Regions from separate parts of the Clostridium sp. 001 genome, predicted to be linked through region 1. Evidence: predicted binding sites of a transcription regulator. Region 1 holds the regulator's gene; each other region holds the start of a gene.
The links. The regulator HrcA, encoded in region 1, represses chaperone genes, less so after heat shock. The targets are predictions, from matches to a motif close to TGTTAGCACTCNNNNNNNNNGAGTGCTAACA.
Positions count from the first base shown of each region.

Region 1 (8,315 bases):
ATGTTTTCTTACTGCACCTTTTCCTCTGCATTCTGGACAAGGATCTTTTATTATAGTTCCTCTTCCACCACATTTATCACAAGTGCTCATACTTACAAAGCTTCCAAGAGGTGTATTTCTCTGAGTTCTCATCTGTCCTGTTCCACCGCATTTATCACAAGTATGGGGCTGTGTTCCTTTTTTAGCTCCTGTTCCACCACAAGCCTCACATTTTTCATTTCTAGCTATATTTATTTCCTTTTCCACTCCAAAGACAGCTTCTTCAAAAGTCAAATTTAGAGTATATTCAAGATCTGATCCTTTTTGTGGTGCATTTCTTCTTCTGCTGCTAGATCCAAATCCGCCACCGCCGCCTCCAAAGAAAGAATCAAATATATCTCCAAAGCCTCCCATGTCTGAAAAATCAAAACCTCCAAAACCTCCAAAGCCTGCATCACCGCCGCCATTGAAGTCAGTTGTTCCAAACTGATCATATTGCGCCTTTTTCTGAGGGTCTGAGAGTACTTGATAGGCTTCATTTATTTCCTTAAATTTTTCTTCAGCTTTTTTATCGTTGGGGTTCCTATCTGGGTGGTATTTCAATGCTAATTTTCTAAATGCTTTTTTTATATCTTCATCACTTGCACCTTTTTCAAGTCCAAGTACTTCATAATAGTCCTTCTGTGCCATTTTTTACTTTTCACCACCTAAAATATTTTCATTGAACTAAAATTTGAGTTCTAATTTGTGTAACTCCTTTTCCCTTCGGTCAAATGAGTAAGTGATTCACACCAAATCGAAGATTTGGGTTCTAATTTCTGTAACTCCTTCTCCCTTTGGTCGAATGAGTAAGTGATTCACACCAAATCGAAGATTTGGGTTCTCTACTTAAATTAAGGGAAGAGTATAAAAACTCATCCCTTAACTATTACCATTATACACACTTATCATATAATCGTGAAGAGGAAATATTATTTATCATCATCTACTTTATAATCTGCATCAACTACATTGTCATCTTTTTTTTCTGATGCACCTTGAGAACCTGCTCCTGCTCCTGCTCCTGGATTCTGTCCTGCTCCCATGTTTGGATCTGCTCCTGGATTTTGACCAGCTTGAGCATTCTGACTATATATTTTAGATGTAATTCCATAGAAAGTTTGAGTTAAATCTTCAGTAGCTTTCTTTATTGCCTCTAAATCTTCTCCATCTTTTATTTTCTTTAAAGCTTCAACTTTTTCCTCTACAGTTTTCTTATCTTCAGCTGATACTTTATCTCCCAAGTCCTTTAATGTCTTTTCTGTCTGATATACAGATTGATCGGCATTATTCTTTATATCTATGGATTCTTTTCTCTTTTTATCCTGTTCTTCAAACTTTTTGGCTTCATCTACTGCCTTGTTTATTTCATCATCACTTAAATTAGTTGAAGCTGTAATTGTTATATTAGCTTCTTTTCCTGTTCCTTTATCTTTAGCAGATACATTTACTATGCCGTTGGCATCTATATCAAATGTAACTTCAATTTGAGGAATTCCCCTTGGAGCTGGAGCTATTCCTGAAAGTGTAAATCTTCCAAGAGTTTTATCATCAGCAGCCATCTTTCTTTCACCTTGAACTACGTGAATTTCAACTGAAGTCTGGCCATCTGCTGCAGTTGAAAATACCTGACTCTTCTTAGTTGGTACTGTAGTGTTTCTGTCAATAAGTGGAGTAGCAACTCCTCCTAAAGTTTCAATTCCAAGGGTAAGTGGTGTAACATCAAGGAGTAATACGTCTTTTACATCTCCAGTTAAAACTCCGGCCTGAATTGCAGCTCCTACAGCTACACATTCATCAGGGTTAACTCCCTTTGATGGATCCTTACCAGTAAAATTCTTAACTGCTTCTTGAACAGCTGGTATTCTTGTAGAACCACCAACTAATATGATTTTATTTATATCATTTATTGTAAGTCCTGCATCATTTAATGCTTTTCTCATAGGTTCAATTGTCCTTTCAACTAAATCTTGAGTCAACTCATTAAATTTTGCTCTTGTCAAGTTCATGTCTATATGTTTTGGACCAGTTGCATCTGCTGTAATAAATGGTAAGTTTATATTTGTTTGAGTAGATGCTGAAAGTTCAATTTTTGCTTTTTCAGCCGCTTCCTTTAATCTTTGAAGTGCCATTTTGTCATTTCTTAAATCTATACCATTCTTAGCTTTAAAATCTTCTGCTATATAGTCCATAACTTTCTGGTCAAAGTCATCTCCACCTAGACGAGTATCACCATTTGTAGCTTTAACTTCAAATACTCCATCTCCAAGCTCTAGTATGGATACATCAAAAGTACCTCCACCTAAATCATATACAAATATCTTTTGACTTGTATCAGTTTTATCAAGTCCATAAGCAAGTGATGCAGCTGTTGGTTCATTTATTATTCTACGTACATTTAATCCTGCAATTTTACCTGCGTCTTTAGTTGCCTGTCTCTGACTATCATTAAAATATGCTGGTACTGTTATAACTGCTTCAGTTACAGTTTCTCCTAAATAAGCTTCAGCATCTGCCTTTATTTTTTGGAGTATCATTGCAGATATCTCCTGTGGTGTATAATCTTTTCCATCTATATTTACTTTATGGTCTGTTCCCATTTGTCTTTTTATTGACATTATTGTCTTATCAGGGTTTGTTATTGCCTGTCTTTTAGCAACTTGACCTACCAATCTTTCTCCATTTGCCTGGAATGATACCACTGATGGAGTTGTTCTTGCTCCTTCTGAATTTGCTATAACTGCAGGATCTCCACCTTCCATAACTGCAACACATGAATTAGTTGTTCCTAAATCAATACCTATTATTTTTGACATATTAACTTACCTCCTAAATTTAACTGCGTTAAAATTATCTTGCATATATTTAATTCAAACAAATTTAATTTGTATGTTTTAAACTTAATTTGCTACTTTAACCATACTGTATCTAATTATTTTGTCTTCTCTCTTGTATCCTTTTTGCAATACTTCTACTATAGAATTTTTATCATATTTATCATCTTCTATATGCATAACTGCATTATGTAGATTGGGATCAAATTCTCCTTCGCAAGGTATTTCCTCTACATTTAATTTTGAAAGGGCATTATTAAATTGCTTCATTGTCATCTCTATACCTTTTTTCAAATCTTCTGCATTTCCTTCTACATTTACTGCCCTTTCCAGGTTATCTAACACTGGTAAAACTTCTTTTAATATATCCTTACAAGCATCGGAATAAATATTATCCTTCTCTTTAATAGTTCTTTTTCTAAAGTTATCATACTCTGCCATAACTCTTGCAAGTCTATCTTTAGTAGAATCCAATTCATTTATGGCCTTCTTATTTTCATCTTTTAATTTCAAATTTTCTTTTTTTAATTCTCCTAGCAAACTTATCTCTTTATCTTCTGTTTCTTCTACTTCCTCTTCTGAATTATCCTCTGTGCTTTCATCTACACTTTCATTATCTTTATCTTTTTTTTCATTTTCTGAATCATTTTCACATTCTTCATTAAGGTCTTTTACATTATCACCTTTATCCTTTAACATTTAGATATTTCCTCCAATCTAACATTTATACATATTTTACAAAATTTATTCTATTTTTCATCAGAATAAGCATTACTTAAAATATAATTCATTTCCTTTACTACATTTGCAAGTATTGATATGACTTTAGAATAAGGTATCCTTGTAGGTCCTATGACTCCAATTTCACCTATAGGTCTTTCATTCAAACTGTAAACAGCAGACACAACGCTACAATCTTCTGCACCTTCTGTATAATTTTCCTTACCTATTTTTACTGAAATATTTGAATTACTGTTCAGTAAGCTGCTAACTTTATCTTTATTATCCATCATAGATAAAAATTCTCTTGCCTTTTCTATATCCTTATATTCCGGATAATTAAAAATATTTGTAGCCCCCTGGGTATATATATTTGAATTATCTACACTATTTAAACTATCATACAATGCAGAAATTATATTATTGAATATATCTTCATATCCTTGGAAATCATTTTTTAAATTATTTATAACTTCCAAATTTATCTGTTCAGCACTTAAATTCTTTAATCTGACGTTTAGCATATTACTTAATTTAACAAGAGTATCATCTGAAATAGTTTTTCCTACCTTTATCAAATTGTTCTTTATAATACCGCTATCAATTATAAGTACCAATAATATATTGGTGCTTGATTCAATGTTTATTAACTGTACATGCTTTATATAGCCCCTTTTAACTGAAGGTGCTCTAACTATAGAAGTAAGTTTAGTAAGCTCCGATAAAAGACAAACAGCCTGCTTTAATATTTTATCAACCTCAAATAAAGCTGCATCTATAATCTGTGATTTTATTATATACATTTCTTCTTCGCTCAAATTTGGTATCTGTATCAATTTGTCAACATACAACCTGTATCCATTATTAGAAGGTATCCTTCCTGAAGAACTGTGAAGTTGTTCTAAATAACCCATTTCCTCCAGATCCGCCATTTCATTTCTTATAGTAGCTGAACTTACACCTAAGTTGTATTTTTTAGCTATGGTTCTGGATCCAACAGGCTCTGCAGTGTTTATATAATCATTTACTATTGCCTGAAGTATTTTTATTTTTCTTTCATCCATTTCCATAATATCACCTCTTTATTAGCACTCATTGTTGTTGAGTGCTAATTGCTATGATTAAAAAATATCACTCATAATTTTTTTTGTCAATACTATATAACTATATTATGAAGTTAAATAATATGTTTTTTATAATTTAAAATGAAATTCATTGAGGTTTCTCACATTTACTTAAAATATCTAACTCACTTGAAATTATGTCAATATAAAGTCACACATTACACTATTAGATACTTCTATTCCTCTTTTACTTAAGTACAACATATGTCCCTCTTTTATTAAAATACCCATGTTTATGTACTTTTCAATTACATTACCATATACAGAATAAATATTCTTGTTAAATCTCTTGTAAAAATCTTCTGTAGAAATTCCATCTATTTTTCTGAGACCCATAAATACAAATTCCTCCATACTGTCACAGATAGAATTTTTATGTTTATCTAATCTTAAAAACTGGTTTAAATTTCCCTGTAAAATATATTCTTCTATATTTTTTGTATTTCTATACCTGTACCCATCTACATAGGAATGAGCACCTGCCCCACAACCTATATATTCCTCTAAGTTCCAGTAAATTAAATTATGCTTGCATTTTCTATATTTTTTCGAAAAATTGGATATTTCATATTGTTCATATCCCATTTTAGACAAAAAATCTAGTGTAAAATAATACATCTGTCTTTCTTCTTCTTCTCCAGGCAAATTCAAACTTTTTGACTCATGTGCTTTGTAAAAAGGAGTACCTTTTTCCACTATAAGGCTATAACAAGATATATGTTCCGGATTCAACTTAACTACATTTTGCAGAGATTCTTTCCAATCTTTTATTGTCTGACCTGGAAGTCCAAACATAAGATCTATGTTTATATTTGAAAAACCAAATTTTCTTGCCATGTCATATGTCTTTAAAAAATCTTCTAAAGTATGAATTCTACCTATACATTTAAGTATAGAATTCTGCCAAGCCTGAAGACCTATACTGAGTCTATTTACTCCCATCTTCTTTAAAGCTTTAATTTTCTCTTCTGTAAATGTACCCGGATTACCTTCTACTGTAAATTCTAAGTCATCTTCTACATTTATTTTCTTTAATACTTCATATATGTTATTCCAGGATTCTAATGATAAATAGGTGGGAGTTCCCCCACCTATAAATATAGTTTTTATTTTTCTATCTCCTATAGATTCTATATCTTTAGCCAGTGCTTTTGTATAATTTACCATAAGTTTTTCTTTTCCACTATAAGATGGGAAATCACAATAGAGGCACTTTTTTTTACAGAAGGGTATGTGTATATATAGAGCCACAGCCTTTTTAACATCTATATTTTTATCTTGCATAAAACCACTTCCAAACTCCTATTTTCCTAACAAATTTGCTATTAGCTACTAATCCTCAGTTTTAAGTATGGCCATGAATGCTTCCTGAGGGATTTCTACGGAGCCAACCTGCCTCATTCTCTTCTTTCCTTCTTTTTGTTTTTCAAGGAGTTTTTTCTTTCTTGATATATCTCCTCCATAACATTTTGCAAGTACATCTTTTCTCATAGCCTTAACTGTTTCCCTTGCTATAATTTTTCCACCTATCGCTGCCTGTATTGGTATTTCAAAAAGTTGCCTTGGGATTATTTCCTTTAATCTTTCTGCTATACCTCTACCCCTTTCATAAGCTCTCTCTTCTGGAACTATCATGGACAATGCATCTACCACTTCTCCATTTAAAAGTATGTCAAGCTTTACTAATTCAGCAGCTTTATATCCTTTTAACTCATAATCAAGTGAAGCATAGCCCCTTGTTCTAGATTTTAATACATCAAAAAAGTCATATATTATTTCATTTAGTGGAATTTCATAATTTAAAGAAACTCTGGTAGTTTCTATATACTGCATATCCTTAAAAGTTCCCCTTCGATTTTGAGAAAGTTCCATAACTGCTCCCACATATTCAGAAGGTGTTATTATTGATGCCTTTACTATAGGTTCCTCCATGTACTTTATTTCTGAAACTTCGGGCATATTTGTTGGATTTGTAAGTTCTATTACAGTACCATCTGTTTTTCCAATCTTATATATAACAGAAGGAGCTGTAGTTATTATATCAAGGTTAAATTCTCTTTCTACCCTCTCCTGTATAACATCCATATGCAAAAGTCCTAAAAATCCACATCTAAATCCAAACCCCAATGCTATAGAAGTTTCTGGCTCAAAGCACAAAGCTGCATCATTTACCTGAAGCTTTTCCAGTGCATCTTTAAGCTCACCATACTTTGCTCCATCTACGGGATATATACCACTATATACCATTGAAACAACAGGTCTGTATCCCTTTAAGGGTTCTTTGGCTTCTCTAGAAGCTTCGGTTACGGTATCTCCTACACGTGCATCTCTTACATTTTTAATGGACGCAGTAAAGTATCCTACATCTCCTGCTTTAAGTTCGTCTCTTGGCATAAAATTAGGAACAAAAATTCCTGTTTCCGTAACCTCATACACTTTTCCTGTAACCATAAGTTTTATCTTCATTCCAGGTTTTATTACACCTTCCATTACTCTTATATGACAAACTACTCCTCTATAGCTATCATAATTTGAATCAAATATAAGAGCTTTTAAAGGTGCATTTTCATCTCCCTCAGGAGCTGGCACTTTGCTTACTATTGCCTCTAAAACCTGTTCTATATTTAGTCCAGTTTTTGCAGAAACTGTTGGTGCATCAGATGCTTCTATTCCTATAACATCTTCTATCTCATTTTTTACCTCTTCAGGCCTTGCACTTGGCAAATCTATTTTATTTATTACAGGAACAATCTCCAAATCATGATCCAGTGCCAAATAACAATTTGCAAGGGTTTGTGCTTGTATGCCCTGGGTTGCATCCACAACCAAAATAGCACCTTCACAAGCTGCCAAGCTTCTTGAAACCTCATAGTTAAAATCTACATGTCCCGGTGTATCTATAAGATTTAGTATATACTCTTCTCCTGAAGGCCTTTTATATATAAGTCTAACAGCCTGAGACTTTATAGTTATTCCTCTTTCTTTTTCCAACTCCATATTATCAAGTACCTGGGAGTCCATCTCCCTCTCAGTAAGAGTTCCTGTCTTTTCAATTAATCTATCTGCAAGTGTAGATTTACCATGGTCTATATGAGCAACTATAGAAAAATTTCTTATATGTTTTTGTCTTTCGCTCTGCATACTATTTTCCTCCAATACCTATGAAAAGTTAAAAGATTTTCATTACTTGATCAATCTCTAGCTTTCCTGTACGAATAACTACAGTAAATTATATCATAACAAATATGCAGTGAAAAGTACATTATTTAGGGAGCTTACTTTCTAGATTTTTAAATGTCTCTGAAGTTTTATTTATAATATAAGAAGTACCTGAATGTACTTTTTCTCCCACTATATTTATAACTTGTTTAGATCCGTTTTCAAAATTATAAACTATTTTATTATTTAAACATAATGAATACTCCCCTACATCAACTGTAAAATCAAAGGGAGAAACAGTATAATTTATTTTAAAATTAGATTTATCTTTTATATATTTAGGTAGTCCTGCTGTTATAGTTACAAATCCCAAAAGTACTATTATAATGCAAAATATTATCACAACTCTAATACCTTTTTTACTCAAAAAAAATCACCCCACATAGAAACTAGATTTAAA
Region 1 covers NZ_CP020473.1:3,324,030-3,332,344, reverse strand. The annotation lists gene dnaJ (molecular chaperone DnaJ) at 1-669, opposite strand, end outside; gene dnaK (molecular chaperone DnaK) at 951-2,834, opposite strand; gene grpE (nucleotide exchange factor GrpE) at 2,919-3,551, opposite strand; gene hrcA (heat-inducible transcriptional repressor HrcA) at 3,602-4,642, opposite strand; gene hemW (radical SAM family heme chaperone HemW) at 4,832-5,980, opposite strand; gene lepA (translation elongation factor 4) at 6,029-7,837, opposite strand; gene B5S50_RS15525 (hypothetical protein) at 7,959-8,282, opposite strand.

Region 2 (8,315 bases), 1.2 Mb from region 1:
CTAAAACAAAATCTATCATAGTATTTGGTAAACAATTTTCAACAAGTTTGTTTGAAACAAACACTAACGTTCCCTATACATTTGTTAAAAATAAGTCTGTTGAACTACTAGATAACATCTCTATTCAACTTACTATTAGTATTGAATCAAAAGGCTACAAGGCAATCCCTATTCCATCAGATGAACCTTATGAATATTGGGATTCACAAAATAGGCATGGACGAGGAATATTATCATTAAAACATCTTGCTCAAGCATCTGGAATAGGATGTATTGGTAAAAATACTTTACTGATAAATAAAAAATATGGTAATAGGCTCTACCTTGGAGCAGTGCTTACTGATACAGAATTAGAAGCAGATAATTTATTAGACACGCTATGTCCTGATAATTGCACTATTTGTCTAAAAGCTTGTCCTCAATCTGCACTAGATGGAACTACAGTAAATCAAAAAAAATGTAGAGAGAAATGTGCTTCAGTAACTGAAGGCGGAGGATTTGTATATTCATGCAATATTTGTAGGAAAGTATGCCCATTTTCAAAAATATAACTAGCTATAATAAAATTAAAGAAAGGAAGTAAATTTTAGTGAAAGTTTGGTTCTTATTAATACATTCCATCACTAAATATAAAATATGAATAAGAGTAAAAATATTGGAACAATAACACTTTGTGGTCTTATAGTAGGCCCGGTGCTAGGATCAGGAATAGTTCTGTTACCACCTCTTGCCTACAAACTGATTGGAAAATGGGCAATACCAGCCTGGATTATAATAATGCTGCTTGGCATTATATTTGCCTATGTTTTTGTATTTCTAAGCTTGAAAAGTCCTGGAAATGAAGGCGTTGCAATCGCTATTGGAAATGTATTTGGGAATTTTTTTCGAGAACTGACTTCAAACTTTCTTACAGCTGCAGTTTGTTTTGGCCCCACAGCAGTTTTAATTACAGCTGCAAACTTTTTAAAAAGTTTTAGCATATTTTCAAATATTAAAGTTGAAATGATTGCATTTGGAATGGAAATTATATGTGCCCTAATTCTTATATGTGGTGTAAAAACTCTGGCAAAATTTACTTTAATTTTAACAGGACTCACAGCTGCACTATTATTTTGCGGAAGCATATATACCTTGATTTTTGCTTCAAATGTACATGCACCTGAAACATCATTTTCTTTTTCTAAGTTTGGATATACCCTTTTACTTTTATTTTGGGCAATCATAGGATGGGAAATCATAGGAAACTATATAGAAGACATAAAAAATCCAAAAATGACACTTATAAAAGCAATGACAATAAGCCTTATAGTTATTATAAGGTTATATATTACTGTTGCACTTTCCGTACAAAATGTATCTTCAAGCAATCATGACCCCATTATTTGGTTCATTTTCTCTGCCTATAATTGCTGTTGCTGCATCGGGGCTGTGTATGTGTACTTATCTTATGATAGTTGGAGGAGTTTCAAGAATGAGTGCAAAGCGTGCTGCAAACAATAAACTGCCCTTTTATCTCTCATATATAAACAAAAATGGAAGTCCCATCAATGCCATAATAACACTGGTATGTATACATCTTGTAGTTTTATCTCTAGCAGCTGCAAATTTTTTAAGTCTGGACAAGATTGTAACCTGTGCTAACGTATTTTTTCTATCCAATGCAATAGTTTGTTTAGCTGCGGGATTTAAACTACTCCACAACATTAAACTCAAAATTGCAGTTTCAATACTCATTGTATCATTTACACTATTGTTGTTTAAAGCAGCTTTATGGAGCATTTCACTTTTAATTATAGTTATACTTTTATCTTTATATAGCAACAAAAGACTTAACAAGGAGAAAGTCCCTAGTTCCTGCGGTTAAAATACAAATAACTCAACTTTCGCATATATAAAATTTTTAATTAATAGTTAATAATGAAGAATTAATAGTTAATGTGGATTTTTTTCCGTTACAATACAAAAAATCTTTGATTAAGCTTTTCATCACTCGTTCCGCTAAAGCGAAACATTGCTGATTTATATAAATTTAAAGATTTTTTGCGATAGCTAAAAATCATCCTTCACTATTAATTTTTCATTATTAATTCTTAACTTGCGAAGCTTTGCTTCGCATTATTTTTAAACTGCGAAAGTTGATTAATTAAAAATTGCCAATTTGATTTGTTAGCATATTCCTCTTTACTTAATCAAACTGCAAACATCATTTGCAAATTCCACAGGATCATCTACAGGCAGTCCTTCAATCATAAGTGCCTGGTTATACAATACATTTGAAAGCATTTTAAGTTTATCTTTGTCATTTTCAAATGCATCTTTTATTGATTTAAACATTTGGTGATTTGTATTTATCTCTAAAATTTTATCTGCTTTTACATTTTGATTGTTTGGCATTGTATTAAGCACCTTTTCCATATCAATTGACAATTCACCACCATTTGCAAGGCAAACAGGATGGGTCTTTAATCTGTTTGATGCCCTAACTTCTTTAACTTTTCCATTTAATGTTTCCTTCATGAAATCAAACAGTTCTTTATTTTCCTTTGTTTCCTTTTCACTTTCCTTGTCATCAGATTCAAATCCTAAATCTTTGCTTGAAACAGATTTAAATTCCTTTTCCTTGTATTTCATAAGCATCTTAATTGCAAACTCGTCAACCTCATCTGTAAAGTACAATATTTCATATCCTTTATCCTTAACAACTTCAGTTTGTGGTAATTTTTCAATTTTATCTATGTTTTCACCAGTTGCATAGTATATAAACTTCTGGTCTTCCTTCATACGGGAAACATATTCGTCAAGGCTTACAAGCTTTTTCTCTGTAGAAGAATAGAACATGAGTAAATCTTGAAGTACCTCTTTATTACTTCCAAAATCAGCATAAACACCATATTTAAGCTGTTTTCCAAAGTTTTTATAAAACTCATCATACTTTTCTCTATCATTTTTCTGCATTAATAAAAGTTCACTTTTAATTTTTTCCTTTATCTTTTTTGCAATAAATTTAAGCTGTCTATCATGCTGCAAAAGTTCTCTTGAAATATTAAGTGAAAGATCTGCTGAATCAACTAATCCCTGTACAAAGCTAAAGTAATCTGGTAAAAGATCCCCACACTTCTCCATTATGAGAACGCCATTTGAATAAAGTTCCAATCCCTTTTCAAATTCCTTAGTATAGAAATCAAAAGGTGCTCTAGCTGGAATAAAAAGTAAAGTATTATAACTTACAACACCTTCAACACTCGAATGGATTACCTTAAGCGGTTTTTCATATCCAAAATGTTTATCCATATAGAACTGATTATAATCTTCAGGCTTCAGTTCATTTTTATTTTTTCTCCAAATTGGAACCATACTATTTAAAGTTTCATCTTCAAAATACTCTTCATGTTCATCCTTACTGCCTTCTTTTAGTTTGCTTTTCTTTACCATCATTTTAATTGGATATTTTATAAAGTCAGAGTATTTTTTAATTAATGATCTTATTTTATATTCATCTAAAAATTCATCATACTTTTCATCATCAGTACTTTCTTTAATTTTTAATGTAATTTCAGTTCCTACTTCATTTTTTTCACAAGGTTCAATTGTATACCCTTCTACACCCTTTGATTCCCATTTGTATGCTTCATCTGAATTCAAGGCACGGCTTTTTACAGTAACTAAATCTGACACCATAAAAGCAGAGTAAAATCCAACTCCAAACTGACCTATGATATCTACTCCTTCTTTTGCTTCATTTTCATTTTTAAATGTAAAGGAACCACTTTTTGCAATAGTACCTAGATTATTTTCAAGTTCATCTTTTGTCATACCTATACCAGTATCAGTAATAGTAAGGGTTTTGTTTTCTTTATCTGCTGCAATTCTAATATAAAAGTCTTCTTTATTAAAACTAACATTTTCGTCAACTAATGAACGATAATAACTTTTATCAATTGCATCACTGGCATTTGATATAAGTTCCCTCAAAAATATTTCCTTATTTGTGTAAATAGAATTAATCATTAAATTAAGTAATCTTTTAGATTCAGCCTTAAATTGTTTTGTAGCCATTTTATCATTTCCTTTCATCTAAATAAAAACGTTTTGTTATATTTAATAAAATCAATTTAAGAAAGCCTCGCTTATAAACGTAAGTTAGCGCGGCTATTTAACAGTAATCAAGCCGTCCTTACTACTTCCTTCTGTTTCGAATAAATAAGTATTAATCGGAACATAAAAACGCCTCTTTAAATTATTTTTATTAGCACTCATAATAACTGAGTGCTAATTTTATTTTAGCAATTATTTCATCTTTGTCAATATGTTTTTTATAAGTTTTGCGAAAAACAATCCTTTAAATTAATTATATATATCAGAAAACTCTAAATTGATTTTCTCAATGTAATTTTTTTCTATACCATATTCGTTCTTACTAGAAGTTTTGCCATCTACTAATTTACATGGAATATGAATGATAAATTCGCTGCCATAACCTTCCCTACTTTTTACTGATATAGTTCCACCGTGCAATTCTACTAAAGCTTTTACTAGTGAAAGCCCTATTCCACTTCCTTCATTCTCTCTTGCAAGAGATTTATAAACTTGTACAAAACGTTCAAATATAGAATTTAACTTTTCTTTAGGAATACCCTTGCCTGTATCTTTTACCTTTATAGAAATACTTTTCTTGCCATCTTCTATACTAACCATAATCTTCCCGCCGCGGGGAGTAAACTTTATAGCATTTGATAACAAATTCAACATAATTCTCTCTATTTCTTCCGGATCACAGGCTATAACTTTTTCTTCTACATCAGTATCAAATACTACAGCTAATCCTTTGCTTTTTATATAGTCAGCTATAGAAAGAGTCGTATCTTCTACAAGGCTTACTATATTATAATTAACTTCATCTATACTAAAGTATCCCGAGTCTATCTTTGTTATATCAATTAAATTGTTTACCAACCTTAAAAGGCGATAGCAATTTTGTTCCATTATTTTTATATATTTGTATCTATCTGAACATGGATTCTCGCAGATACATTCCTTTAACTTAAGTTTGTACACCTGTATAGCTGAAAAAATAAGATTAATAGGGGTCCTGAGTTCATGAGAAATGTTGGCAAAAAAGTCTGTTTTCATTCTATCATACTTTTTGATCTCACTTAGCCTAATTCTCTCTTTTTCTATGTTTTTTTGCAATTGTTCCATACATCTTTTTTCGGTTATATCTACAGCCACTGCTATTAACATATTTCGTTTATCAGTCAATTTTCCAATACAGGCTAAGTAAAAATCCCATATTCGTATATTACCATGTTTTGTCTTTACAGAATACTCGCCACTGCTTTGTTTTTCACTAAAGTTTGATAACTTGTGCATATCTTCTTTAAATACATCCGATATTTCTGCCAATTTAGATATTGTAGGAATATCTGCAATGGTATATCCTGTAATGTCACTCCATGTTCTATTGATCTTTAATACTTCACCATCTTGCATATACAGCATTACAGGAACTGGAGCTTCTTCTATGGAATAACGAAATTTTCTCTCACTTTCTCTTAAAGCTTCTTCAGTTTTTGTGCGTTCAGTAATTTCTTCTTCCAGCGTAATATTAAATTCTTTAAGTTCTTCAGTTATATCCTCTAACTGACGCTTTCCTTCATACACTTGTTTTTTCAAATCATCATTGTTTTCTTTCATTTCAAGCTGTATCGCCCTAATCTTTAGCTGATTATCAACTCGTGTAGTAACCTCTTTATAATTAAATGGTACAGTTATATAATCAGCAGATCCTGCAGTAAATACCCTATCTTTATCAATAGGTTTACTTTCATCAATGATAAAAATAACAGGAATTTTCTGAAGTTTATAACTAGCCTTTAACCTTTCACATATTTCATATCCATATATATTTCCTATATTAACTTTAAGTAAAATTATGTCCGGTATATTTTCTCTTACAGATTTAAGCCCTAATTCATAACTATAAGCATTCCTAACACAGTATTCTTTCTGTTCAAACATTGCTGTAAGTATTTTAACATTGTAATAGGAATCATCAATAATAAGTACATTAGAATTATTTAAAAGAATTTGCATATTATCCATATCCATGATTTGCTGCCCCATTTCATAAAATTTAATCTGTATATTCTCCTAATTATATAAATAATAATTCTTTTATATATTTGTTTTTGACTTAAAAACTAGCATAGTAGCTGTTTGATTCATGTGCCCTATAAATTCTTCACCATAACAAGAAAATCCAATTGTAGGAATATCTTTAAATATATCTCCGTACTGTTTTTCAAAACCTTTTTCTTCAAGTTCACGGGTTCTCTGAACACAGTTAAAATTTATAATTCCATCAATTTTCCCAAATTCATTAATCTTATTTTCAATAGCCCTCTTCGTATCTTCAATAATATTTGTAGACTGAAGTAGTCTAACTTCTGTGCCTTCCAGTATATTACAATAAAACAGCATACTTGTACCTTTTACTTGCTGAGGACTTCTAACAAACACATCATTTTTACCTATTACTAATCCAACAGGATTTATCGTAAAATAATTTTGTGCATCTTCAATTGAATGTGCCCCTACAGCATTTGAATAAGCCACAATAGCCGGCTTATTGTTAAATTCAATGACTTCCCTGTTGCTTTCATCCACTTTATTTGCAGTTAATACAGTATCTAAACACTTAAAACTTTCCGTTTTAATAATGCCAAACTCAGCATTATCACTTATTTTAAGCATTATAATCACTGCTGAATCTGTATATGCCTTTCCATTTGCTAGTACATAGGTTTTTTTAAAATTATAATCATCTCCAGCAGATCCACCAATAAAAAAAACATTGGTTCTATTGCCTATCAAATCCATAATATTTTCTTCTTTCTTACTTACACCATCTATTAAAACTATACCAACAAATTTTTTCGTATTCATTGTATATGCACTTTCATTAAAATACTCTTCTAAAGATGTAAAAGCCCTCTCCATATCTAAGCCTTGTTTCATATTTTCAATTACTTCAACTTTAGCATCGGAAACAATATTTGAATTAAAAGCCATTGCCACTACAGAATTCTTTAATAACTTTCCACTAACTATTTCACCTGAAGTAGAACATCCTGCTACTAGACAATCTTTAAATCCTTCCTTCATTAAATTACTTAACTTATATTGGTCAAATTTAGAAGAAGCAAAAAATATTATAAGTTTGGCATTACATGGAGATAGTTTATTTTTAATATCTTCTACCACTTCTTTTTCTAAGGATTTAGTTGAAAAAACTGATTTTATATTTATCCCCTTATATACTGAGTTTTTTACATTCATCTGTTCAACAATTTTAATAAGTTTTTCTATGATAATTGGATCATCATAGGAATTGCCATCAAATTTATTTGGATTGATTCCTTTTAAAATAAATTTGGTTTTAGTCATTTCTGCAATAGCAGGATTTCCTTTAGAACGCTGTTTAATCACATTGTCAATAATTTCTTTTATCTTACCAGCCAAGAACAATTCCCCCTTTTATGCTTAGTTAATTCTTCGCTAATATCAGATTTTTATGTGGAAATACAAAACTATTATATACTATACAGTTAAGTATAATTTTATATAGTATATTAAAACTTAAACATATTTTTTAAATTCAAACTCGAATGGAAATTATGTCTTGCATTGTGAACTATTATACTTAAAACAACTAAGGCTGAAATAAGTAGAAATATAGGTATGAATATGAGGATTGCATTAGTTGAATATTTTATTGAAATCACCCCTCCTAATAAAGGTGCTACTGCAAATCCAGCATTGCCTACCGTTCCCTGGATACCAAACAATAAACCTCTTTTGTCCACAGGAGTATCTTCTGTAGTAATGGACATTATCATAGGTTCCACTCCACCTGTAATAAAGAAGACAATACCTAAAATAAATGTAAATAACCATAATTTATTTATATAAACAAGTGGTATTGCAAATACCATACCTAATGTTAGGTATATCATTAATAATTTCATTTTGTCATACTTGTCACCTAGTTTACTTAAAATCAATCCAGACATAGCTGTCATTAAAGCCAAAATCCCATTTATTATACCTGTAATGCCTGATGCTCCTTTTGTTGTAGCTGTAACTTCTTGTACATATATTGGAATATATGGGTTAAACACAGTACGTCCTATCCTTATAAATAAAATAACTAATAACATTGAGACAGCTGTAACAGTAAAAATAGAAAGTATAGATGTCTTTTCTTTTTTTTCAGTGGAATTAATGTTTTCCTTTGCTACATGCTTTTCTTCTTT
Region 2 covers NZ_CP020473.1:4,481,358-4,489,672, reverse strand. The annotation lists gene B5S50_RS20845 (epoxyqueuosine reductase) at 1-551, shown strand, start outside; gene B5S50_RS20840 (APC family permease) at 637-1,500, shown strand; gene B5S50_RS21735 (hypothetical protein) at 1,510-1,836, opposite strand; gene htpG (molecular chaperone HtpG) at 2,182-4,056, opposite strand; gene B5S50_RS20830 (ATP-binding protein) at 4,345-6,102, opposite strand; gene B5S50_RS20825 (FIST signal transduction protein) at 6,175-7,521, opposite strand; gene B5S50_RS20820 (MFS transporter) at 7,632-8,315, opposite strand, start outside.
Region 2: the regulator HrcA is predicted to act here: its motif matches at 4,245-4,275, upstream of htpG (molecular chaperone HtpG).

Region 3 (8,315 bases), 1.6 Mb from region 1:
AAAATCTTGGAGTTAGCAAAGCGAAGATATATGGTATAGCAACCTTTTATGAAAATTTTTCTTTAGAGCCTAAAGGTAAATACGTAATAAAAGTATGTAACGGTACTGCTTGCCATGTAAGAGGATCTATACCTATATTGAATATACTAAGAAAGGAATTAAAGCTTTCAGAGACTAAAACTACAACTGATGATTTAATGTTTTCTTTGGAAACGGTTTCTTGTCTTGGCGCTTGCGGACTAGCCCCTGCTATCACAATTAATGACAAGGTACATGGTTCTATGACTCCTGATAAAGCAATGGAACTTTTAAACTCACTTAAGGAGGAAAAATAACATGTTTAGTAGTAGAAATGATTTGATTAATGCTAGAAAAATTTATAAAAATAGTCTTGAAATGCAAAGCAAGAAAATTCTCATATGTGGTGGTACTGGATGTGTTGCAGGTGGTTCATTAAAAATTTATGATGAATTTCTAAGATTGATGAAAGAAAAAGGAATAAATTGTACAGTAGAACTTGAAAAAGAGCCGCATGATAAATCAGTTGGCCTCAAGAAAAGCGGATGTCATGGATTTTGTGAGATGGGACCTCTTGTAAGGGTTGAACCTTTCGGATACTTGTATATACAGGTAAAATCGGATGACTGTTTAGAAATTTTAGATAAAACTATACTTAATGATGAATGTGTTGAACGACTTGCATATAAAAAAGATGGACAAATATATAGAAAGCAGCAGGAAATACCTTTTTATAAAAAACAAACAAGAGTTGCCCTTGAGCACTGCGGTCACATTGATGCAACTTCAATAAAAGAATGTATTGCTTTAGGAGGATATTCCTCATTTGAAAAAGCATTATTTGACATGGATTCGGATGAAGTTATTAAGCAAATAGATGAATCAAATTTAAGAGGACGTGGAGGCGGTGGATTTCCTACTGGTCGTAAATGGACTCAAGTAAAACGTCAAAAGGCAGATATGAAATATATTGTATGTAATGGTGACGAGGGTGATCCAGGTGCATTCATGGATAGAAGTGTAATGGAAGGAGATCCTCATAGAGTACTTGAAGGAATGATGATTGCAGGTGTTGCCTGTGGTGCACAAGAGGGATATATTTATGTCCGTGCAGAATATCCTCTTGCTGTAGAGAGACTTTCTAATGCAATTGCACAAGCAAAAGAATGCGGACTTTTGGGTAAAAATATTCTTGGAACAGGTTTTAACTTTGATATTAAAATTAATAAAGGAGCAGGTGCTTTTGTTTGTGGTGAAGGAAGTGCCCTTACAGCTTCTATTGAAGGAAAAAGAGGTATGCCAAGAGTAAAACCTCCAAGAACTGTTGAACATGGACTTTTTGGTAAGCCAACAGTACTTAATAACGTTGAAACATTTGCAAATGTACCTGTAATTATTGCTAAAGGAGCAGACTGGTATAGAAACATTGGACCTGAAAACAGTCCTGGTACAAAAGCTTTTGCTTTAACAGGAAATATTGAAAATACAGGATTAATTGAAGTGCCAATGGGTACAACCCTAAGAGAAGTAATATTTGATATTGGTGGAGGAATAAGAAACGGTAAAAGATTTAAGGCTGTACAAATAGGAGGACCATCTGGCGGATGTCTTACAAGTAAAGATCTTGATTTACCACTGGATTTTGATTCACTTAAAAAAGTAGGAGCCATGATAGGTTCTGGCGGACTTGTAGTTATGGATGAAGATACATGTATGGTTGATACTGCAAAATTCTTCATGAACTTTACACGAAATGAATCCTGTGGAAAATGTGTTCCTTGCCGTGAAGGGACTAAGAGAATGCTTGAAATTCTTGAGAGCATAGTTGAAGGCAAAGGTAAAATAGAAGACATAGATATGTTGTTAGAACTAGCAGATACTATATCTTCAACAGCATTATGCGGACTTGGGAAATCTGCTCCATCACCAGTTGTTAGTACTATTAAGAATTTCCGTGATGAATATGAAACTCACATAGTTGATAAAAAATGTCCATCAAAAACATGTACTAAGCTTAGAACAATATATATAGATAAAACAATTTGTAAGGGATGCTCAAAATGTTCAAGAGCTTGTCCTGTTGGAGCAATTTCAGGAACAATCAAGAAGCCATTTACAATTGATCAAAATAAATGTATAAAATGTGGTACCTGTGTTGATACTTGTGTATTTAAAGCTGTAAAGGAGGATTAATAGAATGAGTAGACAATTTATGATTATAGATAATATTCCTGTAGAGATAAATGGTGAAAAAAATATTCTTGAATTAATTAGAAAAGCTGGTATTGATTTACCTACATTTTGCTATCATTCAGAGCTTTCAGTTTATGGTGCATGTCGTATGTGCATGGTTGAAGATAAACGTGGACGTATGCAAGCTTCATGTTCTACTCCTCCTCAAGCTGGTATGGAAATATATACGAATACTCCAAGGCTTAGAAAATACAGAAAAAATATTCTTGAACTGTTACTTGCAAATCACTGTAGAGATTGTACAACTTGTGAAAAAAGTGAGCATTGTAAATTACAAGATTTAGCAAAGCGTTTTAAAATAAAGAAGGTAAGATTTAAAAATACTTCTGTAAATAAAAAAATTGATAATTCATCATTATGCATTGTGAGAAATAGAAGTAAATGTATCTTATGCGGTGACTGTGTAAGAGTATGTGAAGAAGTACAAAATGTTGGTGCTATTGATTTTGTTAAAAGAGGTTCTAATATGACTGTAACTACTGCATTTGATGAACCTATAGCAAATTCAAATTGTGTTGGCTGCGGTCAATGTGCGGCAGTATGTCCTACTGGTGCTATTGTAGTAAAGGATGATACGGCTAAACTATGGGAAGCACTCAGTGACAAGAATACAAAAGTTATAGCTCAAATTGCTCCTGCTGTAAGAGTTGGTCTTAATGAGGAATTGGGAGAAGAAAACGGTAAAAATGAAATGGGCAAAATAGTAGCTGCGCTTAAAAGAATGGGATTTGATGAGGTTTTTGATACTTCCACTGCAGCAGATCTTACAGTTTTGGAGGAATCATCAGAATTTGCTTCAAGACTTGAGAAAAATGAGAAACTACCGTTGTTTACATCCTGTTGTCATGCATGGATAAATTATGTAGAAAAAACTCATCCAGAATTAATGCAAAATGTATCTACATGTAAGTCACCTATGGAAATGTTCGGATCTGTGCTTAAAGAATACTATAAAGATTCTGATAAAAAAATTGTAGTTGTAGCAATTATGCCTTGCACAGCTAAAAAATATGAAGCAAAACGTGAAGAGTTTTCAAGAAATGGAGTACCTGATGTAGATCACGTAATAACTACACAAGAGCTTATTAGTATGATAAGACAAGCAGGAATTGTATTTTCTGAACTAGAACCTGAAGCAGTTGATATGCCATTTGATCTTAGCAGTGGAGCTGGTGTTATATTTGGAGTAACAGGTGGAGTAACAGAGGCTGTTATACGTAAGGTTTTAGCTGATGAACCAAATGCTGTATTACGTTCTATTGCTTTTAATGGTGTGAGAGGTATGGAAGGTACTAAGGAAACTAGCATTACTGTTGGTGATCGTGAAATAAAAATAGCAATAGTAAGTGGACTTAGAAATGCAGAAGATCTTATACAAAAAATACAATCTGGTGAATCAAAATATGATTTCGTTGAAGTTATGGCATGTCCAGGTGGATGTATTTCTGGTGGCGGACAACCATTTGAAAAACTTGAAGGAAAGCTAAAACGTAGTGCTGGAATATATCAATCAGATAAAATGAGCACTATAAAACGTACAGCTGACAATCCGCTTATGAAATCACTGTATTCAGGATTGTTAAAAGGTAAAACTCACGAACTATTACATGTAAACCGTAAATAGAATAGATAATAGCTCACAAGTTTAAAAATAAAAGGGACTCTCCATGGGCTAAAAAAGGGAGAATCCCTTTTTTAGTTTAAAATATTATTTTTAATAAAATCACATAAAATCTAAAACATAGAGATTTATTCAATGTTTTAATTAAATAAATTCCAAGTTTTTATTCACTTTTCAATTTGATCCTGTAAAAGTAAGTGAAAAAGACGAGATAAAAAAGATTATGACTTCAACTAAAATTGGAAGGCTTCAGGACAATTTTATAGAGGAAATGATGTGTGAAGGTGGGTGTATTGGAGGACCGGCTACTATGATTTCTTCCATGAAAGCTAGAGGACAATAGATTAAATTTAGTAAGCAATCCGATAAGAAATCCGTACTTTCTAATGAAAATCTTGAAAAGGTTAAAGATGTAGATTTTGAAGGATAAACCCTATATTCATATGTTTAAGTGAAATTTAATAAATTATATAAAAAATTGTGGTAAGATTTAAGGTATATAACAAAATGAATTGAACATAATGAATATTAATTACATTAAATTAGGTGGTATGGATTGAAAAGATTAAAAAGAACTTTAAAAAAATATAAATCTTATATAGTGCTAGCAATTATATTATTTATATTAATTGCAGTTGCATACGAATATTACAATAAATACATGTATATATTTAGAGATCCAAATAAAATAAAGAATTGGATTATGTCCTATGGCAAATATGGGATAGTAGTATTTTTATTTGTTCAATTTTTGCAGGTAGTTGCCTTTTTTATACCAGGGGAGATTGTCCAAATTGCAGGGGGATATATATATGGAACATTGATTGGAAGTATCATATCAATCTTAGGCATAACTTTTGGCAGCATAGCAGCCTATAGTATATCTAGAATTTATGGAAAGCCGCTTGTGAATAAAATAATATCTGGCAAGGATTTAAAATTTTTTCATAAGGTGTTGAATTTAGGTAGCATAAACTTTATAGTATTTTTACTATATTTAATTCCAGGAATACCTAAGGACGTTCTGGCTTATATATGTGGAATATCAAACATTAGGTTTAAGCATTTTATACTTTATTCAACTTTAGGAAGGTTGCCTGGAGTAATTATTTCAGCTTATTTTGGCTCAAAAATATATACTGGGAATAAAATAGTTCTTATATTAATAGGAATCACAATGACACTTTTATTTATAATAGGCGTGCTAAAAGGAGAAAAAATAATAGTTAAGATAACAAAAAATAAAACTTCTCAAGGCGATAAAGAATTTTAGTTGGATTGTTTATCGCTTTTTTTAATAAACTTTAAATAGTTTGTATATATAAACCTAATTGGAAGATAATAATAGGTATGGTTTTACATATGAAAAGTTTATATATTAAGATATATATGAAATTTATAGTAATAAAGCGAAATAGCTATCTAATTAAAGAATAATTAAGATTTTTACTGTAAAATAGGCTAATAGCTGGTAAATTTAAATTTGAAAATATAGATATTATTCATTATTATAATAATTGTATTAGCACTCACAATTAATGAGTGCTAACAATAAGAGCTAAAAATTAATTTTAAATACATTTAAATATTTTTAAGGAGGGGTTTAGATGAAAATTAGACCACTTGGAGACAGAGTTGTAATTAAAAAATTAGAAGCTGAGGAAACTACAAAGAGCGGTATTGTTTTACCAGGAAGTGCTAAAGAGAAACCACAAGAAGCACAAGTTGTGGCAGTAGGAATTGGCGGAACAGTAGACGGAAAAGAAGTTAAAATGGAAGTAAAAGTAGGAGATAAGGTATTATTCTCCAAATATGCTGGAAATGAAGTAAAAATAGATGCACAAGAGTACACTATTTTAAAACAGGATGACATATTAGCTATAATTGAGTAGTTAATTAATTCAAAGAGAAAAATAAGTATTTATATAACGGTTAATTGTAAGGAGGGTTTTTTATGGCAAAGAGTATTTTATTCGGTGAAGATGCAAGAAAATCAATGCAAGAAGGCGTAAATAAACTGGCAAATGCAGTAAAAGTTACACTTGGACCTAAGGGAAGAAATGTAGTACTTGATAAGAAATTTGGTTCACCACTTATTACAAATGACGGTGTTACAATAGCAAAGGAAATAGAATTAGAAGATCCATATGAAAATATGGGAGCACAACTTGTAAAAGAAGTTGCTACAAAGACAAACGATGTAGCTGGCGATGGAACAACTACAGCTACTTTACTTGCTCAAGCAATAATAAGAGAAGGATTAAAAAATGTTACAGCTGGAGCAAATCCAATGCTTATAAGACAAGGCATAAAGATAGCTGTAGATAAGGCTGTAGAAGAAATAAAGAAAATTTCAACAACTGTAAAAGGAAAAGAAGATATAGCAAGAATTGCAGCTATATCAGCTTCTGATGAAGAAATAGGTAAATTAATAGCTGATGCCATGGAAAGAGTAGGTAATGAAGGTGTCATAACTGTTGAAGAATCAAAAACTATGGGAACTGAGTTAGATGTAGTTGAAGGTATGCAGTTTGACAGAGGTTATTTAAGTCCATATATGGTTACTGATTCAGAAAAAATGGAAGCTGCAATAGAAGATCCATATATCTTAATAACAGACAAGAAGATATCAAATATTCAAGATATATTACCACTACTTGAGAAAATAGTTCAACAAGGAAAGAAGTTACTTATAATAGCTGAAGATGTAGAAGGAGAAGCACTTGCTACTTTAGTTGTAAATAAGTTAAGAGGAACATTTACTTGTGTAGCAGTAAAAGCACCTGGATTTGGTGATAGAAGAAAAGAAATGCTTCAGGATATAGCAATACTTACTGGAGGGCAGGTAATATCAGAAGAATTAGGAAGAGATTTAAAAGAAGCTAAATTAGAAGATTTAGGAAGAGCTGAATCTGTAAAGATAGATAAAGAAAATACTACTATAGTAAATGGACGAGGAGATAAAAAAGCTATAGCAGATAGAGTATCTCAGATTAAGGTTCAAATAGAGGAAACTACTTCAGATTTCGATAGAGAAAAACTTCAAGAAAGACTTGCAAAACTTGCAGGTGGAGTAGCTGTAGTAAAAGTTGGAGCAGCAACTGAAACTGAATTAAAAGAGAAAAAATTGAGAATAGAAGATGCTTTAGCAGCTACAAAAGCAGGTGTTGAGGAAGGTATGGTACCAGGAGGCGGAACTGCTTATATAAATGCAATTCCAGAAGTTGAAAAATTAACTTCAGATATACCAGATGTAAAAGTTGGTATAGACATAATAAGAAAAGCATTAGAAGAACCAATTAGACAGATAGCAAACAATGCTGGTGTTGAAGGTTCAGTAATAATTGAAAAAGTTAGAAATAGTGAAGTAGGCGTTGGATATGATGCATTGAAAGGTGAATATGTAAATATGGTAGAAAAGGGTATTGTAGACCCAACTAAGGTTACAAGATCAGCACTTCAAAATGCAGCATCCGTATCAGCTACATTCTTAACTACAGAAGCAGCAGTTGCAGATATTCCAGAAAAAGCACCTGCAGGTCCAGCAGCAGGAGCACCAGGAATGGGCGGAATGGAAGGAATGTACTAATCTAAAAGCAAATATAAATGAAAAATTGAACCCTAGCATTATGTAAATGCGGGGTTTAATTTTTATCCGATGACTATCTGCTCTAATACTCCCACTTTTCCAAGTTGGAGTCAAACTCCATCTGATGCTAAGAACTCTGTTTATATTAAGTAGCATAATAGAAAGTTTTTTAAATGCATGTATATATAGGGTACCTAAAGGGGAATCTATAATATAATTTAGGATTATTTTAAGTATATGAGGAATTTTTCATTGACAAAAAGAAAAAAATTGAATAAAATAGTGTAAATAGTTATTAAAATAGATAGAAATTAATTAAAATTTGTAAAAAGTGAATATCTTTTATCCAGCTCATATATACCCTCAATAAGGCAGGGAGTATCTACCGGAAGCCGTAAATTTCTGACTATGAGCGGAATTATTATGGTACAAGTCATACTAATTTCGCATGTATGTGAATTTAATATGGCTTTTTTATTAAATTATATTAAAAACAATTAGTTAATAACATATTATTATAATTTAGGAGTGATTTTAATTGGCAAAAATTTTAAAAGAAGCGTATACTTTCGATGATGTACTTTTAGTACCAAACAAATCAGAGGTTTTACCTAGGGAAGTTTCTCTAGCTACTAATCTAACTAAGACTATAAAATTAAACATACCTCTTATGAGTGCAGGAATGGATACCGTCACTGATTCAAAAATGGCTATTGCCATGGCAAGAGAAGGCGGCATAGGTATAATACACAAGAACATGACTATAGAAGAACAGGCTATGGAAGTGGATAAGGTAAAAAGACAGGAAAATGGAGTAATAACAGATCCATTCTA
Region 3 covers NZ_CP020473.1:1,740,293-1,748,607, reverse strand. The annotation lists gene B5S50_RS08000 (NAD(P)H-dependent oxidoreductase subunit E) at 1-335, shown strand, start outside; gene nuoF (NADH-quinone oxidoreductase subunit NuoF) at 337-2,211, shown strand; gene B5S50_RS07990 ([FeFe] hydrogenase, group A) at 2,216-3,895, shown strand; partial or broken gene B5S50_RS07985 ([Fe-Fe] hydrogenase large subunit C-terminal domain-containing protein) at 4,023-4,322, shown strand; gene B5S50_RS07980 (TVP38/TMEM64 family protein) at 4,449-5,165, shown strand; gene groES (co-chaperone GroES) at 5,500-5,784, shown strand; gene groL (chaperonin GroEL) at 5,847-7,481, shown strand; purine riboswitch at 7,813-7,910, shown strand; gene guaB (IMP dehydrogenase) at 8,020-8,315, shown strand, end outside.
Region 3: the regulator HrcA is predicted to act here: its motif matches at 5,413-5,443, upstream of groES (co-chaperone GroES).